DNA from 3 places in the Priestia sp. JNUCC 25 genome. Region 1 is predicted to be linked to each of the others. Evidence: riboswitches for the same ligand, from Rfam matches in the RefSeq annotation. Region 1 holds a riboswitch; each other region holds the start of a gene.
What was found. A riboswitch is a leader RNA that binds a small molecule or an ion and turns the genes downstream of it on or off. The one in region 1 is predicted to bind cobalamin.
Positions count from the first base shown of each region.

Region 2: another riboswitch for cobalamin. It lies ahead of JNUCC25_RS01670 (HoxN/HupN/NixA family nickel/cobalt transporter); the one in region 1 lies ahead of JNUCC25_RS10110 (ABC transporter substrate-binding protein).
Region 3: another riboswitch for cobalamin. It lies ahead of nikA (nickel ABC transporter substrate-binding protein); the one in region 1 lies ahead of JNUCC25_RS10110 (ABC transporter substrate-binding protein).

Region 1 is NZ_CM132211.1:1,996,656-2,002,534, forward strand. Features, by position in the region: gene JNUCC25_RS10095 (class I SAM-dependent methyltransferase) at 1-441, shown strand, start outside; gene JNUCC25_RS10100 (YpjP family protein) at 825-1,427, shown strand; gene JNUCC25_RS10105 (thioredoxin family protein) at 1,616-1,930, shown strand; cobalamin riboswitch at 2,021-2,153, shown strand; gene JNUCC25_RS10110 (ABC transporter substrate-binding protein) at 2,412-3,371, shown strand; gene JNUCC25_RS10115 (adenosylcobinamide amidohydrolase) at 3,460-4,068, shown strand; gene cbiB (adenosylcobinamide-phosphate synthase CbiB) at 4,073-5,059, shown strand; gene cobD (threonine-phosphate decarboxylase CobD) at 5,034-5,879, shown strand, end outside.
Region 2 is NZ_CM132211.1:304,531-310,409, reverse strand. Features, by position in the region: gene JNUCC25_RS01680 (DoxX family protein) at 37-459, shown strand; gene JNUCC25_RS01675 (M20 family metallopeptidase) at 529-1,692, opposite strand; gene JNUCC25_RS01670 (HoxN/HupN/NixA family nickel/cobalt transporter) at 1,922-2,719, opposite strand; cobalamin riboswitch at 2,854-3,036, opposite strand; gene JNUCC25_RS01665 (organic hydroperoxide resistance protein) at 3,142-3,561, opposite strand; gene JNUCC25_RS01660 (undecaprenyl-diphosphatase) at 3,714-4,307, opposite strand; gene JNUCC25_RS01655 (response regulator transcription factor) at 4,460-5,191, shown strand; gene JNUCC25_RS01650 (HAMP domain-containing sensor histidine kinase) at 5,195-5,879, shown strand, end outside.
Region 3 is NZ_CM132211.1:481,636-487,514, reverse strand. Features, by position in the region: gene JNUCC25_RS02610 (YfmQ family protein) at 1-194, shown strand, start outside; gene JNUCC25_RS02605 (GNAT family N-acetyltransferase) at 719-1,246, opposite strand; gene nikA (nickel ABC transporter substrate-binding protein) at 1,316-2,857, opposite strand; cobalamin riboswitch at 3,000-3,191, opposite strand; gene ftsZ (cell division protein FtsZ) at 3,194-4,198, opposite strand; gene JNUCC25_RS02590 (tautomerase family protein) at 4,558-4,947, opposite strand; gene JNUCC25_RS02585 (hypothetical protein) at 5,115-5,273, opposite strand; gene JNUCC25_RS02580 (TRM11 family SAM-dependent methyltransferase) at 5,534-5,879, shown strand, end outside.

The DNA.
Region 1 (5,879 bases):
ATGGCGAGCGCAGCGGTAGGGAAAAGCGGGAAAGTTGTCGGACTAGAAGGCAACCGCTATGTAGCTTATTTAGTCAAACAAGGACTTTTAAATTGGGAAAGTGACGTACAAGAGTTGAACGATGCAATGAAGCGTATAAACGTGGTTCATCAAAATTTTGAATCGTTTTTGGCGTGTTGTGAAGGTAATTCTTTTGATGTTGTCTACTTTGATCCTATGTTTCAAGAGCAAATTGATGAATCGAATGGAATTAACGGTATTAAAGCAATAGCACTGTATACTACGCTGACGCCAATGGCTATACAAGAAGCAAAAAGAGTAGCCAAACAAAAGATCGTGCTAAAAGATCATTGGAAAAGCAGTCGTTTTGAAGAACATGGATTTACCGTACAGAAACGAAAAACATCAAAATTTCATTACGGGACAATTGATATACAATAATAAACAAAAAAGTAAAATGAATTCCGATCATTGAAAAGACTTCCAAAACCTTTTAGGAATTAAAAAGTTTTGGAAGTTTTTTTTATGAATTTCATCTAAAGTTCATAAAAGTATGATATATTTTTGAACATAAAAATACTTTTGTGTTTAAGCATCCAGCAAAAAAGGAATATCTTGTATAGGTTTCCGCTCGGTGTGACAACCTCAAACAGAAGAAGGAAGGTGCTAACTAAAAAGTCTTCGAATGCCCGTAGGCAGCATAAATGAATAAGCAAATATAGGTAAAAAATTAATAAGTATGTTACAATACCTAGTGAGTTATAACAATGAATTTTACGATATGAAAAGACCATATGGGAAAAGATGAGAAAGGAAAGATACGAATGCCTAGATGGATAAAAAGAATGCTAGTTGTATTTATTACAGTATTTACATTTGGGCTTGTCACTCCACCAGAATATTTATACGTTGATGATGCAAAAGCGGACAAGCAACATAAAGCAGGGTATGTAAGAGAAACAACTCCTGTCACAGCTGTTATAGAAGATATTCATTTGCCATATGAAGAACCAAAATATGAAGACGTTTCATCATTTGTTACGTATGCAATGGAATCAGCTGAAAAACAGTCAGTGGAAAAATTTGGAACAAAAATTGGGCCTGTCATTGAAGATGAATTTCGTCAAGCAGTGTTACCTAAAATTGAAGAAGTGCTGACCGACATTGGCACTGAACGTGAACAGTCAATTCAGAATCTCGAGATAAGCGAGCATCCTGCTGCTGGCTACGGTGAAAAGATTTTCCATGTATATGACCGGGAGACCGGTCAGGACTTAATACGGTTTCACGTACGGCGTGAAAATCCTCCAAAAGATGGATACTGGTTTAATTTTCACTATCATGCGGCTGCAGATAATTTTCAAAAGCATTATGATTTAGGGAAAATTTATTGGAACCGAAACATGCCGCCTAAATGGTTTAGCTGATAATAGACACAACATTCTACGATTTCGAAATGTTAGCTTTTTTAAGCTAGCATTTTTTTACGTCTAAAACCGTTATGGTCTAAATAAGCTGAAACATTAGCACAACGATAAAAAAATCGTTTATAATGAAGTCAGACTTCTTACCATAGAATAGTGAGAAGGAACGAATAGATGCTGGAGGTAACACAATGAAACAATTTACGGAAGAAAAACAATTTCGCGAACAAATTAAGAACGAAACACTAAGCGTTGGGATTTTTACGACAACGTGGTGTCCTGATTGCAAACGTTTGGATATGTTCATTGATGAAATTGTTGACGAAAATACAGATAAAGCATGGTTTAAAATTGACAAGGATGAGTTTGAAGAACTTTCTGCTGAAAACAATGTAATGGGTATTCCTTCTCTTCTTGTATATAAAAACGGTGAAAAAATTGCACACTTGCACAGTGCAAATGCTAAAACGCCTGAAGCGGTCCGTGAATTTTTAGCAACTCTTTAATTCCTGAAGCTGCGAGAGCATTCTCGCAGCTTTTTTTGTGAGAATGGCTATTTCCATTTTTCCATGAGTGGGGTATACTAGGACAAGTGAATAATCGTAAAGCAATAAGGTCTCAATTTAAAGATTGAGTGAAAAGGGAAGTCTGGTGAAAAACCAGCGCGGTCCCGCCACTGTAAGCGCTTTGTGCGTAAGTCAGGAGACCTGCCTTATTGTTAGCTGTGAAACCTTCGAGGAAGGGTGAAGCAGGGTAATGAACATACTTATCAAGTATAGTGAACGGATTCTTTTCCTGCTTATCTTGACGTTACCTGCTTTGCTTTCAATTGAAAGTAAAGCTTTTTTATTTTGAAGCTGCCGGCGAGCAGTATACATAGTCAAAGCGGAAAAACGGGATAGCGCTGCTTTTTGCATGATCATTTGCTTTTTCTTTAACGTGGAGGTTTCGTATTCACAATGAACAATATATAGGGGGAGTATTTAGATGAAAAAATGGCTTTCGTATTCCATTATTGCACTGTTAGTCATCGTACTTGCTGCATGCGGTGCAGGCAGCCAAAGCAACAGTGATAAAAAAACGAAGCAAGATACGGCACAAACGTCACAAGCTGCATTTCCAGTGAAGGTAAAAGACGCGCGTGATAAAGAAATTACGTTGAAAAAACAGCCTAAGAAAATTGTTTCATTAATGCCAAGTAATACGGAGATTGTATATGCCCTTGGCCTTGAAAAAGAATTAGTCGGTGTTACAAGCAACGATGATTATCCTAAAAGCGTAAAGAAAAAAGCGCAGGTAGGAGATATGAACGTTAATGCAGAAAAAGTTATTGCTTTAAATCCTGATTTAGTGCTGGCACACGCTTCAAGTATGGGCGTTTCGGATGAAGTATTTAAACAAATTGAAAGTGCGGGTATTCCGGTATTTGTTGTAAAAGATTCAACAACGTTTGATACGGTTTATGATTCTATTACGCAAATCGGTAAATTAACAGGTAAAACAAAAGAAGCTAATCAAACAATTAAAGACATGAAAGAAAAAGTAGCTTCAATTGAGAAAAAAGCAAAAACGATTTCAAAAGAAGATCGTAAAAAAGTATGGATAGAGGTATCAGGAGCTCCTGAGATTTATACAACAGGAAAAGGTACGTTCATGAACGAAATGCTTACTATGATCGGTGCTGATAACGTAGCGGGTAGTGAAAAGGGTTGGGTTAAGTTTTCTGAAGAGCAAGTTGTTAAGTTAAACCCTGACGTTATTATCGCAACGTATGATGCAGACAAAAATGAGATTATGAAGCGTCCCGCTTGGAGCAGCATGACTGCTGTAAAAGAGGGTAACATCGAGAAGGTTGATCAAAACAAAATCAACCGCTTAGGACCTCGTATTGTAGATGGCTTAGAGGACTTAGCAAAAGCAGTATACCCTGAGGTGTACAATAAATAAGAAGAGGGACCATATTCCAGTTCGAATTGAAAAGGGGATTGGTCCCTTTTCACATCTTAAAATTGAAGAACGGCCTGAGCTTTTAATCGTGAAAACCGAGACTTCTTATAAAACATACAGCTCAGGGGTTTTAGGAACAGGTATTACGGAAACGGACACCTTTTACAATCGATTTGTTCACAAAGACTATTATTCAGATACTCCTTCTATGGAGTATGAGCAATATTTGATGAAAGAAAATGTACGCCATGAGCAAATCGTAGGGTTGATGACAGCCGTTTGGTTAAAAGAAAGAGCGGTTTACTGTTATGAAGGCTACGGAGTAAGAGTAGCTTCCGTGATAACGGCTGGAGTAGGAAACGCAGTAGATATTACAGCTGACGAAGCTGCCCCGTTCTATTCCTCTCCCGGTACAATTAATATGTTTTTTTTCGTGGAAGGTACGCTTACGGATGCTGCGTTTTTACAGCTTTTTATTGCGGCCACAGAAGCTAAAACAAAAACGCTGTCACAGCTGGGGGTCATAGATCCAGCTACAAAGACGATTGCTACGGGAACATCTACGGACAGCATCTCAGTTGCAGCGTCTCAGCAAGGACCATTATATGAATATGCAGGCTCTATGACCGCTTTAGGTCAAGCGGTAGCCAAGCTGGTGAAAATAAGCTTAGAGCAGGGACTTAAGGGAAAGAGGTGAAAAAATGAGTATTACACAAGCGATAATTGCACACATGACGGCCATGACGATTGCTTTACTAATTGACCGAATCATAGGCGACCCCGAAAATTGGCCGCATCCCGTTCGCTGGTTTGGCAAGTGGATTTATTGGATGGATTCCAGATTAAATAAAGGTGTAGGAAAACGATTCAAAGGATTGCTTCTTGTGATAAGTATGGCTGTGCTAGCAGGAGTTGTTCCCTTTTTGTTCCTCCATGCTTTGTACGGAGTTGATTTTATAGCAGGTGTTTTAGTAGAGGGCGTAATGATTGCGACTACTATATCCACTCGTTCTTTAAGCGAAGCTGCTTATAAGGTACAAAAGCCGCTTCAGCTAGGAGATATGGAGAAAGCTAGATATGAAGTAAGTATGATTGTGGGACGAGATACAGATCGTTTGTCAGAAGGAGAAATTGCCAGAGCGACGGTAGAGACCGTGGCTGAAAATACAAGTGATGGTATTACAGCTCCGCTTTTTTATGCATTTATAGGAGGAGGAGCCCTAGCCTTTTTTTACCGAGCTATTAACACATGTGATTCGATGGTTGGGTACAAAAATGACCGCTACTTTCTGTTCGGCTACTTTAGTGCAAAAACCGATGACGTATTAAACTATATTCCAAGTCGGCTAACTGCAGTAGTGATGACGGCTGTTAATGTAGTAAAAAGCCAGTATTCTCTTGGGCATGTAACGAGTTTGATTAAGCGTGATGCTAAGAAGCATCCAAGCCCAAATAGCGGATACGGGGAAAGCGCAGTGGCTGCTCTTTTAGGTATTCAACTCGGAGGGCTTAATACATATAAAGGCATAGAATCTAATCGTGCAAAAATGGGTGAACCACTCATTCCCCTGCAAGCCGGTCATATTGAACAAGCTGTTTTCATTATGAAAAGGACGGTCTATGCTACGTGGTTATTATATCTTTTGTTAGGAGGAGTTATTAGTGCTATTACCTACACATGGAGCTAATCCTAATGTCTTTTTAAAAGCAATAGGGGCCGAGAATTTATCGCATATAAAAGACTTTAGCGTGAATACAAATCCTTTAGGGGCTCCCCTTGTGCTTCACGAAAAGTGGAACGAATTCAAGGATGCAGCGTTTAGTTATCCTGATCCTCAAGTAACAGAGCTGAAAAATAAACTTGCAGCTCATCATCATGTTTCAGCTGCTCAAGTGCTGCCTACAAATGGCGCCGCTGAAGCGTTTTTCCTTATTGCTTCGTTATTTTCAGGAGAGAAAGCAGGGATTGTACAGCCGACCTTCGTTGAATATGAACAGGCAAGTAAAGCTTATGGATGTGAAGTGACATACGTTCCTTTAGCTGAAGAAAATGGCTGGAGTTGGGATATAGAGTTGATTATGAGTATTCTTCCGGACATAAAAGTACTGTGGATTTGCCATCCAAATAATCCAACGGGTGTTATGTATAGTCATGAGGAATGGATGAAAGTAGTAAAAGCTGCTGCTCATCATGGTACATACTTAATAATTGATGAGGCATTCATTGATTTTGTCGAACATCAGCCTTCATTTGATTCTCTTATTCTGGATTATGAGCATATCATTGTGGTGCGTTCCATGACAAAGATGTTTAATATTGCCGGGCTTCGTCTTGGCTATATTTTGGCAAATGAAAAAATCATTAGCAAGATGTCTAAAAAGCAGCCTCCTTGGAGTGTAAATGGATTGTCGCAGCAAGTAGGAATGATATGTGTGGATGAAAAAGATTTTGTGAAAAAAACCGTACATTATATTAAACAAGAACGGGAACGGATCTTGAGTCAACTA
Region 2 (5,879 bases), 1.7 Mb from region 1:
TAGTGTTTTTCAAATACACTTAAAGGAGGAAGTAAAGTGAATAAAAACGTCGAAATTGGTTCACTTATTATTCGTTTAGTATTAGGTTTTACATTTTTAGTACACGGCTTTCAAAAATGGCAAGGCGGGATTGAAAATACAGTAGGGTTCTTCGATAGCTTAGGAATCCCTGGTTTCATGGCATATATTGTTGCAACCATTGAACTTGTAGGTGGGGTTCTTATTATTCTTGGCCTAGCAACAAGAGTTGTATCTGCTTTATTTGTGGCAGTTATGCTTGGCGCCATTTTTACAGCCAAGCTTAAAAGCGGATTTGTTGGCGGGTTTGAGTTTGATATTGCCTTAATTGCCATGTCTGCTCACTTATTTCTTGCAGGAAGCCAGTTCCTTGCTCTTGATGCAGTGGTATTCAAAAAGAAAGAAACTGCCTTTTCTCTTCAAGAAGAAAGCAGTAAATAAAAAAAGAAAGCTTATACTCTCCCAATATAAGCTTTCAGATTAGTCCCCGCCGTTTAAGGCGGGCTTTTTTTATATTTGCAGCAGCAAATTGGCAAATAAAGAAGAACGCTCGGACAACGTATCAATTTGAATATGTTCATATTCCGCATGTATTCCTTTTCCGCATGCTCCTAATCCATCCAACGTGGGAACACCAATGGCCGCTGTAAAATTGCCATCACTTCCGCCGCCCACAGCTGCTTCTTCCAATTTCATACCCAGTTTGGCCGCGATTGATTGAGCACATTCAAATAGCTCTTCCGTTTGTTTAGACTTGACCATCGGAGGACGATTCATTCCTCCCGTTACTTCGAGCTTAATCCCTTTTAAAATGGGTGTTAAATTCAAAATAATATCCGTCATGCGTTTTGCTTCTTCTTCTGTAGAAACACGTAAATCCACGTGCGCTTCTGCATATTCCGGCACTACATTTGTACCGCTGCCTCCCGTAAATGTCCCAACGTTCACCGTTGTACCTTTTTCATAATCTGTTAAGCCCTGCAAGAAAATCACTTGGCGCGCCAGCTCTTCAATCGCATTGATTCCTTCTTTGTGGTGATTACCCGCGTGTGCTGCTCGTCCCCATGCTTTTACGGTGAAAATTCCCGCTCCTTTGCGCGACGTTTTTAACGCGCCTGAACCCGCCACCGCCGGTTCCGCTACTAGCACTGCTTCACTCCTTTGTGCTTCTTCTTCAATGTATTTTTTAGAAGAAATTGACCCAATCTCTTCATCCGAATTGCAGAAAAACACAATTTTTTTATCGAGCGATAAGCCAAGCTCTTGAATCGCTTTAATCGCCCATATAGATTGCACAATGCCGCCTTTCATGTCTAAAATTCCCGGACCGTACAGCTTGTTTCCCTCTGTTCTTAGACTCAGCCTTCCCTTTTCCCATACCGTGTCAAAGTGACCGATAATTAAAAGCTGCTTTGCTCCTTCTCCAATCGTAAATTTCAAATGGTTTCCTACTTCTTTTTCTTCTATGATTTCGTATCCTACCCCCAACCGTTTATGAAACAGCTGCGTTAAATACATTCCACACTGATCTACTAACTCTTTACTGTAGGACGGTGATTCTTTTTTCACAAATCCAACTAAATCTTCAAGCATCTCTTGTTCGTGTTCTTTTAAATAACTAAACACGCTTTGTTCTACCATTACCTGACTCAAATCAATTCCTCCTCCAAACAACCCCTGCTGCTTGCATTAAATGCTTTTATTTATCGTACGTATAACTATGTTCTACGTTTCACATAACGACCTTAAATTATCCTTAATTATAATGGTTTTCAGACAATTTTCCATCCTTTAAATACAGATAATACTTTAACTTATTCATAACCGACCGAAAATAGCCATAAACTTCAACAAATTCATACAAAAAAGCTTCAATCTTCAACAGATTAAAGCTTTCGTTTGACTAATTGACATTTATTTTAATATTTTTCCCTTTTGACTTCACACTCACAAAAACAAACATAGACACTAAAAAAATAAACAGAATAACGCCAACCATTTCAAAGTTTACTTCGGCCCATGGGTTAAAGAAAGTGAATGCTAAATAGAATGACACACCATACGCGAGGACAACAATAACCCAGCCCATCAAGCGGGAAGCAGATTGTCCAAATTTACTCGATTCATTCACCATTTTATGTACAATCATCGAATCGATTGTATCTGTAAGCATCATACCAAACATAAACACTAGTCCTAACAAAAGCGGCGTATACTTGCCTGCGTTCCCTACAGCTAGAGACCACACGGCCGTTTGACTGACCGTTTCGGCTGCTAAAGCGAACAATGCTCCTACAAGAATAATTAAAAAAGGATTCGTTGTTCCTTTTGCGATTTTCGGAATAAACTTTCCTTTTAACCCGCTCAGCTGAAACTCTTCCTCTTTATTTTTGGTTCGAAGCAAATGATATGTGTTTAATGTCCCGATTAGAAAGAGAGAGATAATGGATACCCAAGATGCAAAATGATCGAAATACGATGGAAACGTAAAATTCTTCATCACCACGCCCAGCACTCCGGCCGTGACGGCCACCATTCCTCCGTGACCTAGTGAAAACAGCGTTCCGACCCAAGGGGCAAAACGGCTGCCCATTCGCCAATTATATCGAGTCTGGCCATCAATAAAAGCTAAGTGATCTGCATCCAATCCGTGCCTGATTCCTAATAAAAAGACAAGTAAAAAAACTGATAAACCTTCCATTTCCTACACTCCTTTTTTTAAAAATAAAACGTAAAAAAGCCTCAATTCTATAGAAATTGAGGCTGTGTCGGCATATGAAAATAAACAGCAATTGCTCACTGCGTACCTTGATACACCGCCTCTTTCCTAGAAGAGTCAAGTGTACAGAATAGGTAGGTCTCCTGGCTTGAGATCATCATTTTCTACCGCCTTCCCCGTTTTGAGTGACGATAAGATAGAAAACTCCCTGCTTACAGTGGCTGGACCGCTCGAGATTTGCACTCGATTCCCTGTTACCTCTTACGCTATGTAAGAGCACCTAAACTGTGCGAATAATTCATTTTCTTCCTCATTATACTAGTACCTCTTACAAATGAATAGAGAAAATTCAAATAAAAAAGCCCTGCTAAGCTTTACATGCTTAGCAGGGCTTTTTAAAGCAATTAAACTACTTCTACCGTTACGTCTACGTTACCGCTGATTGCTTTTGAATACGGGCAGTATGAGTGAGCTAGGTCTACATATTTTTTCGCTGTTTCTAAATCTAAGCCTTCGATATGAGCTTCAAGCGCTACTCCAATTTTCACTCCTTGATCAGCTTTATCAGGAAGCAGCTGAACAGTAGCTTTTACTTCACTGCTTTTGATTTCTACGTTATGTTTTTTCAACATAAATTCTAACGCGCTGTTGAAACAAGCACTGTATCCAGCTGCAAACAGCTGCTCTGGGTTTGTTGCTGTTGTTGCTTCTCCACCAAGCGCTGGAGGTGTTGCAACGTCTAAGTTAAAGATGTTATCTAAAGAGTGAACTTCTCCTGTTCTTCCACCTGTGTTAACGACTGTTGTTTCATATAAAGCTTTCATGTATAAACCTCTCCTCTTTTTCGTTAATTTTATTAAAAGTTTTTTATTTATCGTCTCTGTAATTTAATTGTACACAATTTAATTTTAAAAAACAAGTATTAAATACATTAAAAATTTCCCAATAAAAAAAGCCGCTTATTTGCGACTTTTTCTTAATAATATTGAGACTGTTCGTCATAAGCTGATTTTCGAAAAATAGACAAGTTGGTAATAGCCCTCATCAGTTTCGTATTAAAAATAACATAATGAATAAACAGCGCCAGCACGCAGCCTAAAACGGCTCCTGTTAACACATCGAATGGATAATGAACGCCAACCCATACGCGTGAAAAGGCAATGAGTACGCCCATGACAACCCACATGCGCCCTGAACGTTTGAAATGCAGCCAAATGGTAAAAGTGATAACTAATGCAGATGTAGCATGATCGCTTGGAAATGAAGAATTTGCGGCGTGATCAATAAGCTGATTCACGTGGTGAGAGATAAACGGACGATCTCGATAAGCAAATAAACTAATCACTTTATTGATAATGACTCCTGTGGCACAAGCACATAAAGCTTGAAATGCTACAACACGGCTGCCGTTTTTATTAATAAGTAAAAACAAGCCGAGTAAAACGATAAGTACATACTGGGCATAATCTGCAAAGAATACCATCAGCGAATCTAGAGGCTTTACGTGTGAGGCATACTGATTCACCGCGTGGAAAATGGTATAATCTACTGAATTGATAGCTGATAACATAATCGAAATCCTTTCTTATTTTTAAATGTCATTAGCTATCTTATCAGTTTCTTGAGAAAATGAACATTATTTCTCGGGCTATTGATGATATATTTAGTAAATAACTATTGATTTCCTTACCATTTATACAACCCGAATCTCTCCGTGCTATAATGTACGCAACTATACATAGACACAAGGGGGAATTTTTGTTGAGTAAAGGCAGAATTTTAATTGTAGAAGATGAGCGCAAAATTGCTCGTTTAATTCAGCTCGAGCTTGAACATGAAGGGTACGAAACGGGCATGGCTTACACTGGAACAGAAGGATTGGCAGAGTTTCAAGAACACGATTGGGATTTGCTGCTTTTAGATGTGATGCTTCCTGAACTGAGCGGACTCGAAGTACTTCGTCGCATTCGAGCAAATGATGATCAAACGCCCGTTATCTTATTAACAGCTCGAGACGCCCTTCCTGATAAGGTAAGCGGACTAGATTTAGGAGCGAACGACTACATTACAAAGCCTTTTCAAATTGAAGAGCTTTTTGCACGCATTCGCGTATGGCTTCGCCATCCTGCATCAACATCGCCTGCTGAACAAGAAACGGCCACTCTTCAACTAGGCAATTTAGTCGTTAACGAAAAAACGCGAGAAGTCACGCGTGAAAATGAAGCTATTGAGCTGACTCCTAAAGAATATGATTTGCTTGTCTATATGCTTCAAAACAACAATCAAGTGCTGAGCTTTGAACAGCTTCTTACAAACGTGTGGGGATTCGATTACTACGGAGACACCAATATTGTATACGTATACATTCGTTATCTGCGCAAAAAGATTGATGCACCATTTTCAACTCCTTACATTCAAACAGTGCGCGGCGTTGGCTACATGCTGAAGGAGTAGCTTATGAAACTACAAACAAAGATTATTCTTACATCAACTGCACTGCTTTTTATTTTACTAGTAATTGCAAACAGTTCGATTTACTTCATTTTCAAGAAGACCATGGAAGACAACGCAATTGAACGTTTGCAAGCAGAAACAAGCAATGTAACAAATGGGCTAAAGCAAACGAGTGCGACGGTTAAACAAGCCAATTTGCTTCGTGCCTATTTGCCTCCTAACGGGATGATTCGTATTTTACCTAAATCCGGCAGTCCTTTAGTTGTATCCGTTACGGATCAAACGAAAGAGCTTCAGGACTTACCTTATTCCTATTATTCAAATGAACAAACAAGCATCAAAGAAGATGATGGTCATCTATACGCGATTTCACACACCCCTGTCATTTGGACGAACGGTGAAGTTGTTTCTTTGGAAGTCACGGAACAACTGGCAGATGTGGAACAATCTCTGCAGACATTAAAATTTATCTTGCTCATTGCCTCTCTTGTTATATTAATTCCAACTATATTTGCTGGACGGCTTTTAAGTAAAATTATTTTGCGGCCTATCAAATCTCTTATTCATACTATGGAAGAAATTCAAGTGTCTCGCACATTCAAAAAAATTGACCTCTCTTCTCCTTCTAAAGATGAGTTAGATCAAATGGCCAACACCTTCAATAATATGATGGATTTATTAGAGGAAA
Region 3 (5,879 bases), 1.5 Mb from region 1:
ATTATAAACACCTAGAAGACAGTGAAACTCCACTGGTTATCGATACGAAAAAAGGAAAAAAAGATGTTCGATTATGCGTATACAGTTATGATGATCATGTCGATGTCGTAAAACAGTATAAAAAGAAAATTATTGCTTACAGCCTGCTGTCTGATCACCTTCAAAAGCAGTCCATAACAGCTGACCTAGCTTAAACCAGTCGCCTATAAGGCGGCTTTTTTAGTTTTAGGTTGAAGCTATCTTATTTAAAAATTCCAAACTTTAACATTAATTCTAATGCTATAATATAAATTAATTGGTTGAAGTAGATTTCGGCGAGCATCAAAAGTTTCTTTTCAAGTGGGCCTTTGGGACAACTATTGTCATGACAATTACAGCCATTTTAACAAATGCTATTTCCCTTTAGAGTCCTACCATAAAAAAGGAAGCCGACTACCATAAGGCAATCGGCTCACACATGTAGGATATTGATTTAACACTAACAAAGTACAACACAACACTAGTAATTATATAATATATTTCATTATTTTGAAAGCGATTTCATATATATTTTCAAAAATATTTTGTTATTTGTTTTTCATAGAAAAAAACCACGTTTCAGCCAATTCGAAACGTGGTTCTTTTCTGTAAGGACTTGCCCTACAGGCTATAAATGTAAGTACGTTCATTATAGCATGAGCTCTTATCTAGATTCCATGGTAATTACTGTATAATATCGTTACATTACGACCGGTTGTATTTTTCTGTCCATATGCAGCGTATTCCATGGCTCATCCTGTTCAGCAAGCCTTTCGATAAAACCTTGTGAAATCCAGAATGGGATAGCCCCCGGTAAAAAAGGATGAGTATGCAGATACAACGTGTCATAAAAATGATTTTGAGCAAATTGTTCCACTGCCTTTAACAGCTGCTGTCCAATGCCTAGACGCCAGTATGCTGGATCGACATAGCATTTTACAATCTCGGCTGCAGTTTTATGTTCATATCGTTTTTTTAATGCATGAAACCTTCCATCGTAAGCGTATAAACCAATTGTTCCAATTACTTGTTGATTTTCCGTGACAGCTGCAAAAAAAGCAGCGCCTTTCGCTTGAACATAATGTTCATTAAAATGAAGCAAATCCACAGAAAGCTGATTTTTTTCCAGCATAGGAAATAGCTCATTCCGCATATTCATGACAAACTGAATCACTTCAGCATCCTTTTCTTTTACTTCTTTAATTTGATACATTTGTACTTCTTGCACGTTTACTGTCACATCCTTTTATCTATCATTGTATCCTTTCTCTTTTTCCTATAGGAACAACAATATTGACTATGGCGTTACGTCTAAATGCTGAGTCAGCATATAATACTCGCTTGGATTTGTTGTCCAGTTTTTCACTTTTTGATTATAAGCAACAACAATGTTTGGATGTACAATCGATGACGTCAGCATTTCCCCATTAATCAAAGCGGTTGCTTGCTTGGCTAGCTGATCTCGTTTTGCGTCATCTACTGTTGAAGTTAACTGTTCTATCATTTTTGTTAGCGTATCGTCATTAATCCGGCTGGCATTTAAACCACCGCCCGGCAAATAGTTCGTGCTTAAATAATAGCTGGCATCCCCTCTAGGTGCTGTGATAAGGCTGTACAATGCTAAGTCCCAATCATCTTTTGCCATTACATATTCATCGCTGTCTTCAACTAGGTGAATCTTAATATTAATTCCTAACTCTTTCGCATTAGACTGTATAAGCTGAGCAATCAAAGGAAGTTCTGGCAATGAGCTGTATGTGACAAGAGAGAGGGATAATGGCTTTCCATTTTTGATTACTTTGCCATTTTTGAGTTGATAGCCTGCTTTCTCTAAATATTTTTTAGCATATGCTATTCCTTTTGTCTCACTAGCAGTATTATCAGCAAAAGGAAATTGGGGTAAAAATGGACCTCGAGCCGCTGCCGCTTGATTGTTCATTATGCTGCTGACAATTTCTTTCCGGTTCAGTAAGGTATCGATAGCTTTTCTTACAGTTTCGTCTTTTAATGCGTCATTGGTTTGATTATAAAGCAATAAATGAGTACGCACACTAGGTACTCCACTTACTTTGAAAGACGAATTCGCTTGTAAAGTGCTCAAGCTTTCTAAAGGCGGGCGATAAATAATATCGGCTGTCCCGGACTGAAGAGCCGCAACTCGCGCATTAGCATCTTCGTTAAATGCAAAGATCGCATTTTTCAATTTTACTTTCCCATTCCAATAATGTTCATATCTTTCTAACTTCACTTGATTTCCTTGATCGAAAGTCAAAACGTGAAATGGCCCTGTGCCAATGGGCTTCTTAGCTATACTAGAAACATCAACATCTATAATAGCTGTGTTTGGATGCACTAACTCAGAAGGAAATTTAGGCATTGGTTCTTTTAATGTAATTGTCAGCGCATGACCGTTCGCTTTCATTTCTTTAATATTTAAAGCGTTTTTCATCGCATAGCTTTGATCTATCGTTCTTTGAAGAGAAGACTTAACGGCATTTGCATCTAGCGCTTTGCCATTTTGAAACGTAATGTTCTTTCTTATCGTAAATGTCCACGTAAGACCGTTATCTTTCGTTTCCCACTTTTCAGCAAGCCAGGGCTTTATTTTTAAATCATTGCTGATTTTAACAAGCGTCTCCCCTACTCCCGCACGAACTGCTGTATAATTATCATCCGTATGAGGATCAAGCGTTGCAGATGTAAAATTAAATAAAAACGTCACACTTTTATCCGTTTTCTTTCTTTCTTTTATACTTATGCTCTCTTCATTAGGAGCGCAAGCAGTGAGGCAAAGTAACACAAGAAATATCATAGATACGAGTTTTTTATTATTTATCATTGATTTTTCCACCTTCTATTTTAATACACAAAAAAGCACTTCTAAAAAGAAGTGCTTGTCTTCACAACAAATTCAGATAAACGTATCCCTTGTTTATCCTATTTTTGGTTCTGCCAAAACACCTCCCTATCCTCGTAGGTTATTGTGTGCTGCGATTTATGGCAGGTCTCCTGGCTTCAAGTCACTGCCTTATACCGCCTTCCCGTCTCTAAATAGACAGTGGCTTTTTTGACATAAGGCTCCTTGTTACAGTGGCGGGACCGCTCCGGATTTGCACCGGATTCCCTTTTAAGGCAATTGAAAAACAATTGCCACCATAAAAGCTGGTTATTTAATTTAGTAGCGTGCTCTTGAAACTCTAGAAGTAGAAGCTGATGGTGAAACATCTTCATCATCAAATCCAGTGGCAATAACGGTTACCATCATTTCGTCCTTTAAATCTTCATTGATCACGGACCCAAAAATCATATTTAAGTCCTGATCAGAAGCAGACGTGACAATATCTGCTGCTTCCTGTACTTCGTAAAGACTCAAGCTGCTGCCGCTCGTAATGTTCAACAGCACGCCTCTTGCTCCATCAATCGATGCATCTAGCAGCGGACTAGAAATCGCTTTTTTCGCTGCTTCAATTGCCCGGTCTGATCCGGAAGCTCGTCCGATACCCATAAGCGCAAATCCTTGATTAGACATGATGGTTTTTACATCAGCAAAGTCAAGGTTAATCAGCCCCGGAACAGCGATTAAATCTGAAATACCTTGAATACCTTGGCGAAGAACATTATCTGCTTCACGGAATGCTTCAAGCATAGGCGTCTTTTTATCGACAATTTCAAGCAAGCGGTCGTTTGGAATCACAATAAGGGTATCTACCGATTCATTCATCGCAGTAATACCGCCTACTGCTTGCTTCGTACGTTTATTTCCTTCAAACTTGAACGGGCGAGTGACTACTCCAATTGTTAAAGCATTTAGTTCACGGGCAATTTGGGCAATAACCGGAGCTGCTCCAGTACCGGTTCCTCCGCCCATACCAGCTGTTACGAATACCATATCTGCGCCTTGCAGTACTTCTTGAATTTGTTCTCTGCTTTCTTCAGCTGCTTCTCTTCCCACTTCTGGATTAGCTCCTGCACCTAATCCTCGCGTTAAGGCCGCACCAATCTGCATTTTCACATCTGCTTTAGATAAGTTAAGCGCCTGAGCATCCGTATTAACGGCGATAAATTCTACTCCTTGTACACCGTGTTCAATCATACGGTTAACGGTGTTATTTCCTCCACCGCCGACCCCAATTACTTTAATTCGCACTAGTGGCGATACATCTGCATCAAATCCAAACATTCTAAGTTCCTCCTCAATGATCAAAATTACTTTCTCTTATTATCCGAAAAAACACGTGAAGAACCTTTTACTCCTATGTTTAACGCGTAACTGTTCTTTTGTTTTACAGATTTTATACACTTCTCTTTTAACCTTTAAATCTTTACATCTTTATGTAAATTTATTGTTGTTCTAAAATTAGTACGCCGAACTCTTTTATGGTTTTTCCACTCAAAATGGCATATAAGCTTATTGTATCATTCATTTGACAGATGTCTGTATTTAATTTTGAGTAAGATGTGACTAAGAGAATAATATTTTTATAGACAAAATGAGAAAAAGCCCTTAGAAATAAGGGCTTCTCTAGATAATAAACCGTTTTATAATTTCCCAGTTAAGAATTGAGCTTCTCCCATGCCAAAGCTCCAGTCAGCATTACCGTTTTCAACAATCGAAATCATAATGTCGTTTGGCTGAATGCCGCAGCTCTCTCCAAGCTCTTTTACAATTAATCTGTAAAGAGCTTGCTTTTGCTCTTCTGTCCGCTGTTTACTCGTTACACTTATAATAACCAAATCCTTGCTTCTCTCAAAGCCAAGACCTGTATCTTCAATAATCATTTCATGAGCAGGATGCTGATGTACAATTTGATAACGGTCGCGCTCCGGGACGCCAAAGGCTTCTAGCATCGCTCGGTGAGCAGCGTCTAGTAATGTTTTTAACTCTTTTTCATCTCTTCCTTCTATTACATCAAATCTAAGTAATGGCATACTAAGTAACCTCCAGCTTTTTGTCTAATGTATTATTGCTTCATCATATCACAACTATCATTTGTTAAAAAAAGATATGCTATTCACAATGTGCTCTCTAGTGAAAGAGACCTCAAACGCTTCAATAAAAGCTGAACCTAATAAAAAGAAATGAGCAGCATAACGGCTCATTTCATTAGTACAAAAATATTTATAATAAGAGCTAAAATACATACAGATACAATGGCAATGAGTACGTTCATCACAAGGTTTTGCGAGGATGTTTTGGCTTGTTTTTTCATATCAGCCCGACTCATCTGTTGCTTTTCATGATCACTTTTAGACATCACGTAGCCTCTCCTATTCATCAAAATGTCAGCAGTGTGTAAATGATTTTTGAGAAACCTTGATCCAGTTCTTTTGTATAGACAGTAGCACATGCAGGTTATCACCAGTTATTTTAGCATGTTTTGTCAAATAAGTGGACTATGTAGCGCTTCAATTTAGTATTCACGGGCAAATATATTTAAATTCGTTGCTTTTCTCTTCTTTTCTCGCTATTGTTTGAGAAGAAGGATAATTAGATACGATAAAGGATGATACGATATTGAATAACCATACGCAGCTGCCTCAGTATATCTACACATACGCATGCAGCGAAGAGGAACTCTCACTATGTCAATTAGAGAGACGCTCTCTTTTTGAAATTGAAACTGAGAAACCTATCATAAAAAGTGCCGTTAAAATTGATCCAAGCAGAAGCCCTTTTATCAAAGAGCGATTAGATATTATGTATGAATCAGATGACCTTGCAGATATTTGTAAACAAGTAGAAGATATTGACCTTGGAGACAAAACATTTAAACTCATTTTCATGAAAATTAATGACTTGGAAAAAGATCAAAAAATAAGTTATAAAGGTCAGCGTGCTATTGAACGTGATGTGGGTTGGC